Regions from separate parts of the Xanthomonas sp. NCPPB 1132 genome, predicted to be linked through region 3. Evidence: riboswitches for the same ligand, from Rfam matches in the RefSeq annotation. Region 3 holds a riboswitch; each other region holds the start of a gene.
What was found. Region 3 has a riboswitch for cobalamin ahead of btuB (TonB-dependent vitamin B12 receptor). Riboswitches for the same ligand answer to the same signal wherever they lie in the genome.
Positions count from the first base shown of each region.

Region 1: another riboswitch for cobalamin. It lies ahead of AC1G9L_RS01540 (ribonucleoside-diphosphate reductase subunit alpha); the one in region 3 lies ahead of btuB (TonB-dependent vitamin B12 receptor).
Region 2: another riboswitch for cobalamin. It lies ahead of metE (5-methyltetrahydropteroyltriglutamate--homocysteine S-methyltransferase); the one in region 3 lies ahead of btuB (TonB-dependent vitamin B12 receptor).

Region 1 covers NZ_CM152819.1:357,873-362,940, reverse strand. Annotated here, with positions in the region: gene AC1G9L_RS01540 (ribonucleoside-diphosphate reductase subunit alpha) at 1-1,680, opposite strand, end outside; cobalamin riboswitch at 1,861-2,079, opposite strand; gene AC1G9L_RS01535 (hypothetical protein) at 2,267-2,794, opposite strand; gene ompR (osmolarity response regulator transcription factor OmpR) at 2,973-3,701, shown strand; gene AC1G9L_RS01525 (ATP-binding protein) at 3,698-4,966, shown strand; gene AC1G9L_RS01520 (alpha/beta hydrolase) at 5,043-5,068, shown strand, end outside.
Region 2 covers NZ_CM152819.1:377,124-382,191, forward strand. Annotated here, with positions in the region: gene metE (5-methyltetrahydropteroyltriglutamate--homocysteine S-methyltransferase) at 1-2,026, opposite strand, end outside; cobalamin riboswitch at 2,238-2,491, opposite strand; gene dusA (tRNA dihydrouridine(20/20a) synthase DusA) at 2,635-3,654, shown strand; gene AC1G9L_RS01615 (PepSY domain-containing protein) at 4,059-4,451, shown strand; gene AC1G9L_RS01620 (response regulator transcription factor) at 4,524-5,068, shown strand, end outside.
Region 3 covers NZ_CM152819.1:743,507-748,574, reverse strand. Annotated here, with positions in the region: gene bioD (dethiobiotin synthase) at 1-602, opposite strand, end outside; gene AC1G9L_RS03330 (GAF domain-containing protein) at 723-1,205, shown strand; gene AC1G9L_RS03325 (TfoX/Sxy family protein) at 1,202-1,630, shown strand; cobalamin riboswitch at 1,656-1,873, shown strand; gene btuB (TonB-dependent vitamin B12 receptor) at 1,988-3,859, shown strand; gene AC1G9L_RS03315 (IS5 family transposase) at 4,007-5,029, shown strand.

The DNA.
Region 1 (5,068 bases), 390 kb from region 3:
CATGCGCACCTGGACGCGGATCAGCCGCTCCAGGATGTCCGGCGACAGCAGGTCCGGCTGCGCGGTGACCGCGCGGCCCAGGTTCACCGAGGACAGGTTGCACACGACGAAGTCGCCGGCCTGCTTGGTGGTGACGATCTGGTCGCCGCTGATCATCTCCTGGATGACCCGCGTCGGGCTCATGTTCTGCAGGATCTCGGTGCACAGGTTGCTGGAATACACCATGCCCTGGTGCTTGTTCGGGTTCATGCGATTGACTTCGTCGCGATAGAACATGAACGGGTTGCCGGTCTCCAGCTGGCTGACCATGATCCGCTTGAACATGTCGATGGCCTTGACCACCTTGCGGCCGATGCGCTCGTCGGCCACCACTTCCTCGTAGCGGGCGCGGAAGCTGCCTTCGCCGCGCTTCTCGTCGAAGAAGTCCTGCAGGTACCAGCCCTTGACCTCCTTCACCTCGTGCGGGTCGAACAGGTACCACTCGCCGCGGCGCTCCACCGCTTCCATGAAGATGTCCGGCACGCACACCGCGGTGAACACGTCGTGCGCGCGCAGGCGCTGGTCGCCGTTGTTCAGGCGCAGGTCCAGGAACGCCTCGATGTCGCGGTGCCAGATGTCCAGGTACACGGCGATGGCGCCCTTGCGCTGGCCGAGCTGGTCCACCGACACGGCGGTGTTGTTGAGCTGCTTGATCCACGGCACCACGCCGCCGCTGGAGTTCTTCACCCCGCGGATCGCCGAGCCGGACGAACGCACGTAGCCCAGGTAGGCGCCGACGCCGCCGCCGTGCTTGGACACGCGCGCCACGTCGGTGTTGGAGTCGTAGATGCCCTGCAGGCTGTCGTCGACGGTGTCGATGAAGCAGCTCGACAACTGCCCGCCGATCTTGCCGGCGTTGGCCAGGGTCGGCGTGGCCACGGTCATGTACAGGTTGGACAGCGCCCAGTAGGCCTCGCCGACCAACTGCATGCGGCGCTCGCGCGGCTTCTCGTCCTGCATCAGGTACAGGGCGATGGTCAGCCAGCGCTCCTGCGGCAGTTCGTACACCTTGCGCGAGTTGTCGGTGGCCAGGTAGCGCGTGGCCAGCAGGTACAGGCCGTTGTAGGCGAACAGCTTGTCGCGCTCCGGATCGATCATGCGGCCGGCTTCGGCCAGCTCGTCCTTGGAGTAGTTCTTGAGGATGTCGATCGAGTACACGCCACGGTCGGCCAGGCTTTCCTGCAGGCCGACGTAGGAGCCGTACTTCTCGCCGGCATCGTAGAAACGGTTCTTGCTGGCGCGCTTGTACAGGCGGTCCAGGTACAGGCGCGCGGCGAAGTACTCCCACTCCGGCGTGGCGATGTCCACGCGCGACTCGGCCTCGCGGATCAGGTAGTCGACCATGTCGTCGGCCGACAGGCTTTCCTTCTTCTCGATGAAGGCGAAGGCCTTGCGCTCGTAGTCGCTCACGTCCAGCTGCGGGAACTCGGCGTGGATCCGGTCCAGGGTGCGCTGCAGGCGCGAGCGGTCGAAGGCCATGCGGCGGTTGCCGCCGTCCTTGACGATCCAGGTCACGGCGCGCTGGTCGTTGCTCGGCTCGCTGCTGGCCGTCGGCTCCGGCTGGGCAGTGGCGGCAGCGGTCGTGGGGTCGACGGCGGCGTCGACGGACGCGGTGGCCGGCAGGCTGTGGGTCTGGCTCATGAAGGTCTCCAAGCGTGGTGCACGCGGCCGCCCGACCCTCGCAGGCAGCGGTCCGACCGGGTTCGCAGGTGGCGGGCGGTGTCGCGAAGACTGCAAACGGCGCAGGCACCGGGCCTGCGGGCGGTCATCGCTGCACCGACCCTCTCCCCCCGGAGAGCGCGCGGTCGGCGCCGCGCGGTGTGCTTCGCGCGGCTGTCGGCAGGTCTTCGGGCTGATGGGCAACGGCCGTGGCCGGTTCCTAGCCCGTCGCTTCCCAAGGCGGGCGCCTCAGTGCGGATGACGGGTTCGTTCCCAATTACCGCTGCGGGGCAGCGCCGGAGTTGGCGTTGGCACGCCGCACCGGCTTCCCTTTTGATCCCGCGGCTTGTGGCCGCCGGAACCGACCACCCCAAGATAGTGGGGTCGGTCGGCCACGTCAACGCTAAATATGGGTGGAATTACGAAAACCTAAGCCTGGCAACGGTTTGCCGCGGGCGGCCGATTCCGGCCCGGCCGCGACGGCCGTTCGCGGCCGTGACGGGGTCGTGAAGCCGGCCGCAAACACGGGCGTTGGCGCCCCCGGACGGCCCCACCACCGCCGCCTGTCCTAGGGCCGGCACGGCACCACCGCGCCGCTGGCGTCGGTGCAGGTGCCGGTGTGGACGACACTGCCGTCCTGCACGCTGGTGCTGCCCTGGTAGCTGCCCTGTGTACCCGCGACGCTGCTCTGGCGGTTGCCACTGAGCGTGCCGTCGGCGGCGCGGGCCAGGCTGCCGCTGCTGCTGGCACTGGCGCCGTCGGCGCCTTGCACGCTGGCGCTGCCCTGGCGGCTGGCGCTGCCGTCGGCGTTGCGCTCGGCACTGCCCTGGCGCGTGGCGCTGCCGCCGGCGGCCGTCGTGCGGGTGGCGGCGCTGCTGGCGCTGGCGTTGCCCTGGCCGTCGGCCTGCCATTGGCGGGCGCGCTGCACGCTGCCGTGGGCGCCGCTGGCGCTGGCCTGCACGGCCGCGTGGCGGGCGCCATCGGCGCCGCCGGCGCTGCGCGTGCGGGTGTGCTCGCGTGCCTGGGCGCTGGGCACGGCCAGGACGCCGGCGGCCAGCGCCAGCAGCAAGGAGGTGGTGCGAGGGGACAGCGACATGGCGTTCTCCGGTGACGGCAGCGGCGTGCTGCCAGGCATCACCGTAGTCACGGCGCCGGCGCGCGGGGCGCCGGATCGGCCAGCGGATGTTGCCGCAGGCCACGGCGGAAACATCCGCTTACAGATGCGCCGCCATCGCCGTTGCCGCCAGGCCGCGGCGCAGCCGATAGTGGCGTCCATGCACGATGCCGCGCCCGCTCCCCGCCTGCTGCTGGTCGACGACGACGACCGCCTGCGCGCCCTGCTGTGCCGCTACCTGGAAAGCCAGGGCTTCGCGGTCAAGGCGGTGGCCGACGGCATGCAACTGCAGCAGGCGCTGGCGCGCGGCCACTATGATCTGGTGGTGCTGGACCTGATGCTGCCCGGCGAGAACGGCCTGGAGATCTGCCGACGCCTGCGCGGCCAGGGCGACCACACCCCGATCGTGATGCTGACCGCCAAGGGCGACGAGATCGACCGCATCGTCGGCCTGGAGATCGGCGCCGACGACTACCTGCCCAAGCCGGTCAACCCGCGCGAGCTGCTGGCGCGGATCCGCGCGGTGCTGCGCCGTACCCGCCCGGGCGGCGCCGGCGCGCCGCAGCCGGACGGCGGCGAGATCGGCTTCGGCCGCTTCCGCCTGCACCTGGGACGGCGCGAGCTGCGCCGCGACGGCGAACCGCTGAAGCTCACCACCGCCGAGTTCGCGGTGCTGTCGGTGCTGCTGCGGCACCCACAGCAGCCGCTGAGCCGCGACCGCCTGTCCAGCCTGGCGCACGGCCGCGAACACGAGCCGCTGGGCCGCAGCATCGACGTGATCGTGGCGCGGCTGCGCAAGCTGCTGGAAGACGACGTGCGCACGCCGCGGCTGATCCAGACGGTGTGGGGCGTGGGCTATGTGTACGTACCGCCGGAGCCGCAGGCATGAGCGCGCCTGCCTTCCGCGCCAGCGGCTGGCCGCGCAGCCTGTTCGGGCAACTGGCGCTGGTGATCGCGCTGGTGCTGGCCGGCGCCGGCCTGCTGGCGCTGCTGCTCGGCCGCGAACTGGCGTTGCGGCCGGCAGCGCAGCAGCAACTGCGCGTGCTGCACGGCTTGGCCAATGTCGCCGAGGCGCTGCAGCGCTCGCCGGCCGCCGCGGCGCTGGCGCCGGCGTTGCGCGAGGCCGGGCTGCAACTGCGCAGCGCACCGCCCACGGCCAATGCCGCCGGCCCGCTGGTCGACGCCGTGCAGCGCCGCGCGGCCGACCAGCTCGGCCCCGGGCGCGCGTTGCGGCGCGACGCCGACGGCACCCTGTGGCTGCAGTTGGCCACGCCCACGCCGCTGTGGATCGCGTTCTCCAGCCAGCCGCGCGGGCACGGCCTGCGGCGATTTTCCGTGGCGATGCTGGCCGGCTGCACGCTGCTGGTCTGGCTCGCCGCTGCGCTGGTCGCGCGGCGCATGGTGCGGCCGCTGCGGCAACTGGCGCAGGCCGCGCCGCACCTGGTGCGCGGCGAACAGGCCGGACCGATCGCCACCGGCGGCCCGCGCGAAGTCGCCGCGCTGGCGCAGGCGCTCACCGCGGCCAGCGCCGACGTGCGCCAGGCCGCAGCCGAGCGTGCGCTGCTGCTGGCCGGCATCTCCCACGACCTGCGCACCCCGCTGACCCGGCTGCAGTACGCGCTGGCGCTGCTGCCGCAGGTGGAGCCGGAACTGCGCGAGGGCATGGAGCGCGACATCGGCGAGATCGACGCGATCCTGGCGCAGTTCATCGCCTACGCCCGCGACGGCCGCGACGAACCCGCCGTGGCCCTGGACCTGGCCGACCTCTGCCGGCAGACGCTGGGCGCGGCGCAACCCGGCTGGGAGGCCGTCCTGCCCGCGCAGGCGCCGCTGCACGGACGGCCGCTGGCGCTGCAGCGCGCGCTCGGCAACCTCGTCGGCAACGCCGAGCGGCACGGCGCCGCGCCGTTCCAGCTGCGCCTGCACAGCGACGGCGGCGATGGCTGGCGCATCGAGGTGCGCGACCACGGCCCCGGCCTGGACCCGGCGCTGGGCGCGCGCGCGTTGCAGCCGTTCGTGCACGGCGGCCATGGCGGCAGCGGACTGGGCCTGGCGATCGTCGAGCGCGTCGCGCGCCAGCATCGCGGCGCGTTGCTGCTGCAGCCGATCGCCCCACACGGCCTGTGCGCCACCTTGCACCTGCGCCCGGCCTGAACCGGCGCGCGCCGGCGCCTGCAGCGGCCGGCCGCGCCACGCCCTCCCTCGCCTTCCTTCAAGGAGTGATCCGCCCATGCGCCTGTCCCGCCCGTCGCCCGT
Region 2 (5,068 bases), 370 kb from region 3:
TGCGCGAGCGTGAGGTCTCGATCGAGATCACGTCCGCGTCCATCGCCGCCACCGCCTCGATGATGTCGTTGAACTCCGAGTAGCACATGTGGGTGTGGATCTGCGTGGCATCGCGCACGCCGGCCGCGGCGATGCGGAAGCACTGCACCGCCCAGTCCAGGTACGCCTGCCAGTCGGCGCGACGCAGTGGCAGGCCTTCGCGGATCGCCGGCTCGTCGATCTGGATCACGCCGATGCCGGCCGCCTCCAGGTCGCGCACCTCGTCGCGCAGCGCCAGCGCGATCTGCCGGCAGGTCTGCGCCCGTTCCTGGTCGTCGCGCACGAACGACCACTGCAGCACCGTCACCGGCCCGGTCAGCATGCCCTTCATCGGCCGCTCGGTCAGCGACTGCGCGTAGGTGGTCCAGCGCAGCGTCATCGGTGCCGGGCGCTGCACGTCGCCGTAGATGATCGGCGGCTTCACGCAGCGCGAGCCGTAGCTCTGCACCCAGCCGTGGCGGGTGAAGGCGAAGCCGTCCAACTGCTCGCCGAAGTATTCGACCATGTCGTTGCGCTCGAACTCGCCGTGCACCAGCACGTCCAGCCCCAGGTGCTCCTGCGCACGCACGCAGCGTTCGGTCTCGGCGGCCAGGAACGCGTCGTACGCGGCATCGTCGAGCTTGCCGGCCTTGTGCTGCGCACGCACCTGCCGCACCTGCTCGGTCTGCGGGAACGAGCCGATGGTGGTGGTCGGATACAGCGGCAGCCGCAGCGCCGCCTGCTGCGCCTGCCGGCGCTGCGCGTACGGCGACTGCCGGCGGCCGGCGTCGTCGGTCAGCGCGTCCACCCGCCGCGCCACCTCGGCGCGGTGCACGCGGGTCGAAGCGCGACGGCTGGCCAGCGCTTCGCGCGCCGCATCCAGCGCGGCCTGCGCCTGCGGCTGGTCGTCCAGCGCATCGGCCAGGGTGCGCAGTTCCTGCAGCTTCTGCCTGGCGAAGGCCAGCCAGCCGACCAGTTCGCGGTCCAGCCTGGTCTCCTGCTGCAGATCCACCGGCACGTGCAGCAGCGAGCACGAGGGCGCCAGCCACAGCCGCTCGCGGCCGACATGGCCGGCGGCGTAGCGGGCCAGGGTCAGCGCGTTGTCCAGCGGCGTACGCCACACGTTGCGGCCGTTGACCAGGCCAGCGGAGAGCACGCGCCCGGCCGGCAGCGCCTGCAGCACCGCGTCCAGCTGCGCCACGCCACGCACCAGGTCCACGTGCACGCCGTCCACCGGCAACGCCATCGCCAGGTCGAGGTTGTCGCCCAGCTCGCCGAAGTAGCTGGTCAGCAGCAGTTTCGGCCGCACCGCCTGTGCCAGGACGTCATACGCGCGGCGATAGGCGGCGCGTGCGGCCTCGTCCAGGTCCAGCACCAGCGCCGGTTCGTCGAGCTGCACCCAGCCGGCGCCGGCCGCATGCAGGCGCTGCAGCAGTTCGGCGTACACAGGCAGCAGGCTGTCCAGCAGCGCCCAGCGGTCGCTGCCGTCCACGGTCTTGGACAGCGCCAGGAAGGTCACCGGCCCGATCAGCACCGGCCGGGTCTGGATGCCCTGCGCCTTGGCTTCCAGGAATTCCACCACCGGCTTGTCGCCGCGCAGGCGGAAGTGCTGGCGCCGTGCCAGCTCCGGCACCAGGTAGTGGTAGTTGGTGTCGAACCACTTGGTCATTTCCAGCGCATGCAGGTCCAGGCCGTGTTCCTGCGTGCCGCGCGCCATCGCGAAGTAGCCGGCCAGCGGATCGGCATCGGCCAGCGCGCGGTAGCGTTGCGGGATCGCATCGAACAGGAAGGCGGTGTCGAGCATCGCGTCGTACAGGCTGAAGTCGTTGCTGGGCGGCACGTCCACCCCGGCGTCGCGTTGCAGTTGCCAGTGGCGCAGGCGCAGCTCGCGTGCGGTGTCCTGCAGTTGCGCGCCGTCGATGTCGCGGCGCCAGTAGCGTTCCAGCGCCTGCTTGAGCTCGCGCCGCGCACCGATGCGCGGGAAGCCCAGGTTTGTCACGATCGTCATGTTGCGTTTCCTCATTGCGTTCAAGGGCATTGAGGAACGAAGGAACCGCGCGCCGCGCGCCCCGTTCGCACGGACCGCCCGCCACGCCAGCGACCTTCGCCCCCGCGGGCGAACCGGTACCGCGCGGGCAGGCGGACGGCGCGGCGCGGCGCAAGGCCGGGTCGCGGTCCGGCCGCCTCCCCGCGGAGGCGCCAGGTCGAATCGGAGGACGCACGGTCCTCCGGCCGGGGCCGGTATTCGGGCTGATGGACACGCGCACCACGTTGGCTGCGCACCTACTGTCCGTCGCTTCCCAGGCCGGCATGCGCCGGCCCAGTGCCATTGACGGAGGTCGTTTCCATTCACCGCTGCGGGGCAGCTCCGGAATGGGCAGGCGCTTGCGGCGCCAGCCGTCACCGGATTCCCGTTTAAATTCATCCCTTCATCCGAATGAAGCGATGAATACCTTCGGCGAGCGCACGATAGGCCGGATGCGGCGGGCGGTCAAGGGCCAGGTGTGTTTTGCGGGCTCGGCCCGGCAGCGTTTGTCGCGAACGTGTAAGCTATTGATCCCTAAGCCAATGACCTGGCGCTGCGGCTTGTGCCGACGGCGCCCGTCCGCCGTGCCGATGATGCTTCCGCTCCCCGCCGCCGATCTCCCCGCGCGCTACGCCGCCTCGCTGCGGCTGTCCGTGGCGCCGATGATGGACTGGACCGACCGCCATTGCCGGGTGTTCCATCGGCTGCTGGCGCCGTCGGCGCGGCTGTACACTGAGATGGTGCACGCCAATGCGGTGGTGCTGGGCGATCGCGCGCGGCTGCTGGATTTCGATGCGTCCGAGCATCCGCTGGCCCTGCAGCTCGGCGGCAGCGAGCCGGCGCTGTTGGCGCAGGCGGCGCGGATCGGCCAGGACTGGGGCTACGACGAGATCAACCTCAATTGCGGCTGCCCGTCCGACCGGGTGCAGGCCGGGCGCTTTGGGGCCTGCCTGATGCGCGAGCCGGCGCTGGTCGCCGAGTGCGTGGCGGCGATGGTCGCGGCGGTGGACATCCCGGTGACGGTGAAATGCCGGCTGGGCGTGGATCAGGACGACGACTACGCGGTGTTCCTGGCCTTTGTCGACCAGGTCGCCGCGGCCGGCTGCGGGCTGTTCGTGGTGCACGCGCGCAACGCCTGGCTGCAGGGCCTGTCGCCGAAGGAGAACCGCGAAGTGCCGCCGCTGCGCTACGACTGGGCGCACCGGCTCAAGCGCGAGCGGCCGCAACTGCAGGTGGTGCTCAACGGTGGCCTGGCTGCGGTGGAGACGGCGCAGGCGCAGTTGCAGGCGGTGGACGGGGTGATGCTGGGCCGCGCCGCCTACCACGACCCCTACGTCCTGCACCGGCTGGACGCGGCCCTGACCGGCGCCGCTCTGCGCCCGCGCGCGGAACTGCTGCGCGCGCTGCGTCCCTACGTCGAGGCACGCCTGGCCGAAGGCCTGGCGCTCAAGCACATCACCCGGCACCTGCTCGGGCTGTTCCACGGCCAGCCCGGCGGGCGTACCTTCCGCCAAGTGCTCAGCGAAGGGGCGCACCGCCCCGGGGCCGATTGGGCGCTGCTGGAGCAGGCGCTGGCGGTCACCGACGGGGCGGCGCGCGCCGCGGCCTGACCCGATCCAGGGAGCGTCTTCGGACCGCAGCTGCTGCGTGGTGGCGGGCCGTCATCACCTTCGCGCAGAGGCGTCCGACGACATCGTGGCCTGCTCGGTGGTGGACCCGGATCCCACTTTCCCCCTGCTCGTTCAGGGAGTCCGTTCAGGGTCTGGCGACTAGTCTCTGCCTGCTGGGAGACGCTCTGAAGCACCTGCCGAGGGCCTCTCCAGATCGCTGGCGCGGCCCTTGCATCGGCCTTCCACAGGTTCATTTGACTGAATGTCGCCGGTGGCGCCCGGAAAAGTTCAGACCGGATTCACCCCGAAAAATCAAGAATTTGCCTCGATTTCTCGAGGTCGCCGTCGTCCCCGCGAGGTGTCGCGCTTCACAAGTTTTGAACGTTTCCGATCAGTCCGTTAGGATGCCCGTCGTGACTTCTTCCGCTTCCCGCCACTACCGCTTCGCCGCTGTGTTCGCGCTCGCGCTGGCGTCGGTCGCGGCTGGTCATGGCCGTGCGCAGCAGCCGCCCATGCCGGGGGTGATGGCGCCGCCGGAGCGCGATGCGGGGCGCAATCGGGACTATGGCGGCAGTTCGCTGTCCGACGCGGTGCGTCGGGTGCAGCGCTCCACCGGCGGGCAGATCCTCGGCGCCGAGCGCGTGCCGTTCGATGGCCGCGACATCAACCGCGTCAAGTACATGGACGGCCGTGGGCGGGTACGCTACATGGACGATCCGCAACCTGGCCGTGCGGTACCGCCGCGGGCGCCGCGGTCGGGCGAGCCTCCCGAGCCACCACGCGACGATCACCCGTGAGTCCGGATAGTTCGGTTCAGGTTCCACACACCGCCCCGGCCACCGGCCACCTGTAAGTTACTAGGGAGAGTTATGCGTATCCTTCTGGTCGAAGACGAAGCCCCGCTGCGAGAGACCCTGGCCGCTCGCCTGAAGCGCGAAGGCTTTGCGGTGGATGCGGCGCAGGACGGCGAGGAAGGCCTGTACATGGGCCGCGAAGTGCCCTTCGACGTGGGCATCATCGATCTCGGCCTGCCGAAGATGTCGGGCATGGAGCTGATCAAGGCGCTGCGCGACGAAGGCAAGAAGTTCCCGGTGCTGATCCTCACCGCACGTTCCAGCTGGCAGGACAAGGTCGAAGGCCTCAAGCAGGGCGCCGACGACTACCTGGTCAAGCCGTTCCACGTCGAAGAGTTGCTGGCGCGCGTCAATGCGCTGCTGCGCCGCGCCGCCGGCTGGAGCAAGCCCACGCTGGAATGCGGTCCGGTCGCGCTGGACCTGGCGGCGCAGACCGTCAGCGTCAGCGGCAGCAACGTCGACCTGACCAGCTACGAGTACAAGGTGCTCGAGTACCTGATGATGCATGCCGGCGAACTGGTCTCCAAGGCCGATCTGACCGAGCACATCTACCAGCAGGA
Region 3 (5,068 bases):
CACGGCATCGGCAGGCGCGTGCGCAGCATCGCCATGTTGTCGTCGATGCGCTCCATCGCCGGATCGATCTCGTTGCCGATCCAGCCGATGCACTGAAGGCCGTCGGCGGCGATCGCCGCGGCGCTGAGCCGGGCGTGGTTGAGGCAGCCCAGGCGCAGGCCAACCACCAGCACCACCGGCAGCCGCAGCGCGCGCGCCAGATCGGCCTGGTCCAGCGTCGCCGACAGCGGCGCCGCCCAGCCGCCGACGCCTTCCACCACCACCACGTCGGCCTGCGCGCGCAGGCGGTCGAACGCGGCCGCGATCGGCGCCAGCTCCAGCTGCACGCCGGCATCGGCGGCGGCCAGTTCCGGCGCCAGCGGCAACGGCAGCGCGTACGGATTGAGATCGTCGTAGTGCGGGCGCGGCGCGCTCGCATCCTGCAGCGCCAGCGCGTCCTCGTTGCGCCAGCCGTCGGCCTCGAGCGTGCAGCCGCTGGCCACCGGCTTCATCCCCACCGCGCGCTGGCCGCGCGCGCGCAGGGCGTGCAGCAGCGCGGTGCTGGCGATGGTCTTGCCGATGCCGGTATCGGTGCCGGTGACGTAGAAGGCGGAAACAGCCATGCAAGCGAAACCCTGTCGGTTGGCCGGCGGGACGCGCGGCGGCGCGCAGGATAGCCGGGCGCGCCGCGCGCGTCAGCCGCCGCGGTGCCGGCGGACGCAGCGCGCTGCTAGACTCGCGCGATGTTCGCCTCGTCCTCGCTCACCGGCAGCAAGCCGGAACAGTACGCCCAGTTGCTCGACCAGGCCCGCGCCCTGGTCGCCGGGGAGCCCGACCGCATCGCCAATGCCGCCAACCTGGCCGCGCTGGTGTACCACGCGCTGCCGCGGCTGAACTGGGTCGGTTTCTACTTCTACGACGGCAAGGAACTGGTGGTCGGGCCGTTCCAGGGCCTGCCGGCCTGCGTGCGCATTCCGCTGCACAAGGGCGTGTGCGGTGCGGCCGCCAGCAGCGGCCAGACCCAGCGCATCGACGACGTGGAGGCCTTCCCCGGGCACATCGCCTGCGATGCGGCCTCGCGTTCGGAACTGGTGGTGCCGCTGCTGCGCGACAGCGCGCTGGTGGGCGTGTTCGATCTGGACAGCCCCGACCTGGCCCGCTTCGACGCCGACGATCAGCGCGGCCTGGAAGCGATCGCCCAGGTCTTCGTCGACAGCCTGCGATGAGCACCACCAAGCTGCGCAACATCGGCCCCAAGAGCGCGGCGTGGCTGCGCCAGGTCGGCGTGCGCACGCAGCAGGACCTGGAGGCGGCCGGCGCGGTCGGCGCCTTCGTCAAGGTCAAGCGCGCCGGCTTCAAACCCAGCCTCAACCTGCTGTATTCGCTGGAAGGCGCGCTCAGCGGCTGCCACTGGCAGGAACTGTCCGAGGCGCGGCGCGCGCAGTTGCTGGGCGAGCTGGAAGCCGCGACGGCGGCGCTGCCGGCGCAGCGCGGCCTGCCGGTCGCCGGGCCGGTGGCGACCACCCATTTCGACCGCGACGACGCGCGCGGCGACGATGACGCCGACGGCGCCTACGCGCAGGACCCGCACGACACCCCGGTGGGCGACCATCACGGCGACGACGACGGCCACGGCGCACACGCAGACTGAGCCGCGCGGGCAGCGGCGATCGCGTACAATCGCGCCGCTTCAAGGTGACCCGCCGGCTCCGGCCAGCGGGTTGAAACGGGAAGCCGGTGCGTCTTGCGACAAGGCCGGCGCTGCCCCCGCAACGGTAAGCGATCCGCGCTGACGACCTGCGCCACTGTGCCCCGGGCATGGGAAGGCGTCGCAGCCGGGAGGTCCACCTCCCTGATCGCCAGCCCGGAGACCGGCCTTGCAGTTCACTGGTTGCGATGCGGAGGGCGTCGCGGCGTGCCGCGCCGTGTCCGGCGCCGTCCGCTTGCACCTTCCGTTCGCGACTCCCTTGCCGTCACAGCGCGCAGCCGCGCGCCGGAGTTGCCACCCATGTCGTCCCGCCTGCTTTCGGTCGCGATCGCGTCCGCCCTGTCCCTGCCCGCGCTGGCCCACGCCGCCGATGCCGCCACCGACCTCGACCAGGTCCTGGTCACCGCCACCCGCACCCAGATCTCGGTGGAGGACAGCGTGGTGCCGGCGCAGGTCATCGACCGCGCCGAGATCGAGCGCAGCCAGGCCACGTCGCTGGCGCAGCTGCTGCAGGGCCGCGCCGGCATCGGCGTCTCCAACCAGGGCGGCCTGGGCAAGCTGACCACGCTGAACCTGCGCGGCAGCGAATCGGACCACGTGCTGGTGCTGGTGGACGGCGTGCGCATCGGCTCGGCCAGCGCCGGCCTGGCCGCGTTCCAGGACCTGCCGCTGAGCCAGATCGAGCGCATCGAGATCGTGCGCGGCCCGCGCTCGAGCCTGTACGGCTCCGACGCGATCGGCGGCGTCATCCAGATCTTCACCCGCCGCGGTGGCCAGGGCTTCCAGCAGAACCTGAGCCTGGGCGGCGGCAGCCATGGCCTGCGCGAGGCCGGCGCCGGCTTCAGTAACCGCGGCGAGCGCGGCTGGCTGGCCGTGCAGGGCGGCTACCAGAAGACCGACGGCATCAATGCCTGCAATGGCTCGGCCACGCTGTTCGCCGGCTGCTTCGTCGACCAACCCGACCGCGACGGCTACCGCAACGTCTCGCTGAGCGCGCGCGGCGGCTACGCCCTCACTGACACGCTGCGCATCGAGGGCCAGGCGCTGAACATCGACAGCCGCAACGAATACGACGGCGATCCGCTGTTCGCCGGCAACGAGGCCGACAACACCCAGCAGGTGTTCAGCGGCAAGCTCGACTGGACGCCCTCCGATCGCCTGCACCTGGCCGCGCAACTGGGCCGCAACGTCGACGACGCCGACAGCTACTACCGTGCGCCGGGCGCGCGCACCCGCAGCTTCATCAGCACCTTCGACAGCCGCCGCGACACCGCCGCGCTGCAGGGCGACATCAGCCTGGCCGAAGGCCATCTGCTCAGCGTCGGCAGCGACTGGCAGCGCGAGCACGTCACCAGCACCACCGCCTTCGACGTCGACAGCCGTGACAACACCGGCGTGTTCGCCGAGTACCAGGGCCGCTTCGGCGCGCAGCAGGTGCAGGCCAGCGTGCGCAGCGACGACAACGAACAGTTCGGCGAGCACACCACCGGCAGCCTCGGCTGGGGCCTGGCACTGGCGCATGGCCTCAAGCTCACCGCCAGCGTCGGCACCGGCTTCAAGGCGCCGACCTTCAACGACCTGTACTACCCGTTCGCCGGCAATCCGGCGTTGAAGCCGGAACGTTCCAAGAGCGGCAACCTCGGCATTGCGCAGTATGCCGACAGCTGGAACTGGACCTTCAACGCCTATGAGACCCGGGTCAAGGACCTGATCTCCTACGACGCGATCAGCTTCCTGCCGGTGAACGTGGACGAAGCGCGCATCCGCGGCGCCGAACTGACCGGCTATGCGCTGCTGGCCGGCTGGGAACTGTCGGCGCAGCTGAGCCACACCGATCCGCGCAACCGCAGCGACGGCGACAACCGCGACAACTGGCTGGCGCGCCGCGCGCAGAACACCGCACGCCTGGACGTGGACCGCGGCATCGGCCCGGTCAAGCTCGGCGTCACCGTGTTCGGCAGCGGCCACCGCTTCGACGACGCGGCCAACCGCGTGCGCCTGGCCGGCTACGGCACCGTCGACCTGCGCGCGGAATACGCGTTCACCCCGGACTGGACGCTGCAGGCCAAGGCCAGCAACGTGTTCGATCGCGACTACCAGACGGTGAACTGGTACAACCAGCCGGGCCGCGAATACGCGCTGACCCTGCGCTACGCGCCGGCGGCGCGCTGACGCCATGCGTCGCGCTGTGCCGGAAGGCGTGGCGCGACGCGACAGCTCGGACATCACACGCGTCTTTTCGTGGGAGCGGCTTCAGGGCACCTCTAAAAACCCCACCTTTGGCATCATTGGTCTGGAGAACACGCCGAGGACGCCACGATGATCAGCCTGTTTGCCGGCCACGAACGCGAAGCCAAGCGGCAGCAGATCGGCGATCCTCTGGCTCTGCTGTCACGGCATATCGACTTTGCCGGGATTGCTCACGCCGTAGACGCGAAGCTGTCCTTGGGTACCGGCAAGCGCGGCGGCCGTCCGGCTTGGCCGACGCAGATGATGATCAAGCTGCTGCTGTTGCAGCAGTTGTACAACCTCTCCGACGATGCGCTGGAGTATCAGGTGCTGGATCGGCGCAGCTTCCAGCAATTCCTTGGACTGGAACACAGCGGCAAGGTGCCCGACGCCAAGACGATCTGGGTGTGGCGCGAACGGCTCAAGACCAAGGATCTGATGGGCGACATCAGCACGGCGATCGGTGAGCAATTGCAACGTGCTGGGTTCATTGCCCGCGGCGGTCAGATCATCGACGCCAGCATCGTCAGCGCTCCGATCCAGCGCAACACGCGCGAGGAGAACGCGCAGATCAAGCAGGGCGATGACGTCGGCCAGGACTGGAGTGATGCCAAGCGTGCGCAGAAAGACGTGCAGGCACGCTGGACCAGGAAGCATGGGGTGACGTTCTACGGCTACAAGCTGCACGCCAGCACGGACCGCCGCTGGGGTTTCATCCGCCGCTACGACGTGAGCGCGGCCAACGTGCACGACAGCCGCCACTTCGAGCAGGTGCTGGACCCGGACAACACCGGCCGCACGGTATGGGCCGATAGCGGGTATGCCGATGCAGCGCGAGAAGCAGACCTGAAAAAGCGTGGTTACCGCCCCGCGATCCAACATCAAGGGCAGGCACGCAAGCCCTTGAGCGAGGCAGCAAAGCGCCGGAACCGTCGCATTGCCAAGGATCGGGTGTTCGGCGAGCACCCGTTTGCGCGCTTGGCCCAACAAGGCGGCAAGTTCGTACGCTGCATCGGCTTGGCGCGGGCAAAGGTGGTGATCGGGCTGAAGGTCGCCAGCCATAACGTGATGCGGCTGGCACGGCTACAGGAGCGGGCCATGGTGCCGGCGTGATCGGCTGAGGTGGCCGAGCGGCCACCTCAGCCTCCCAAC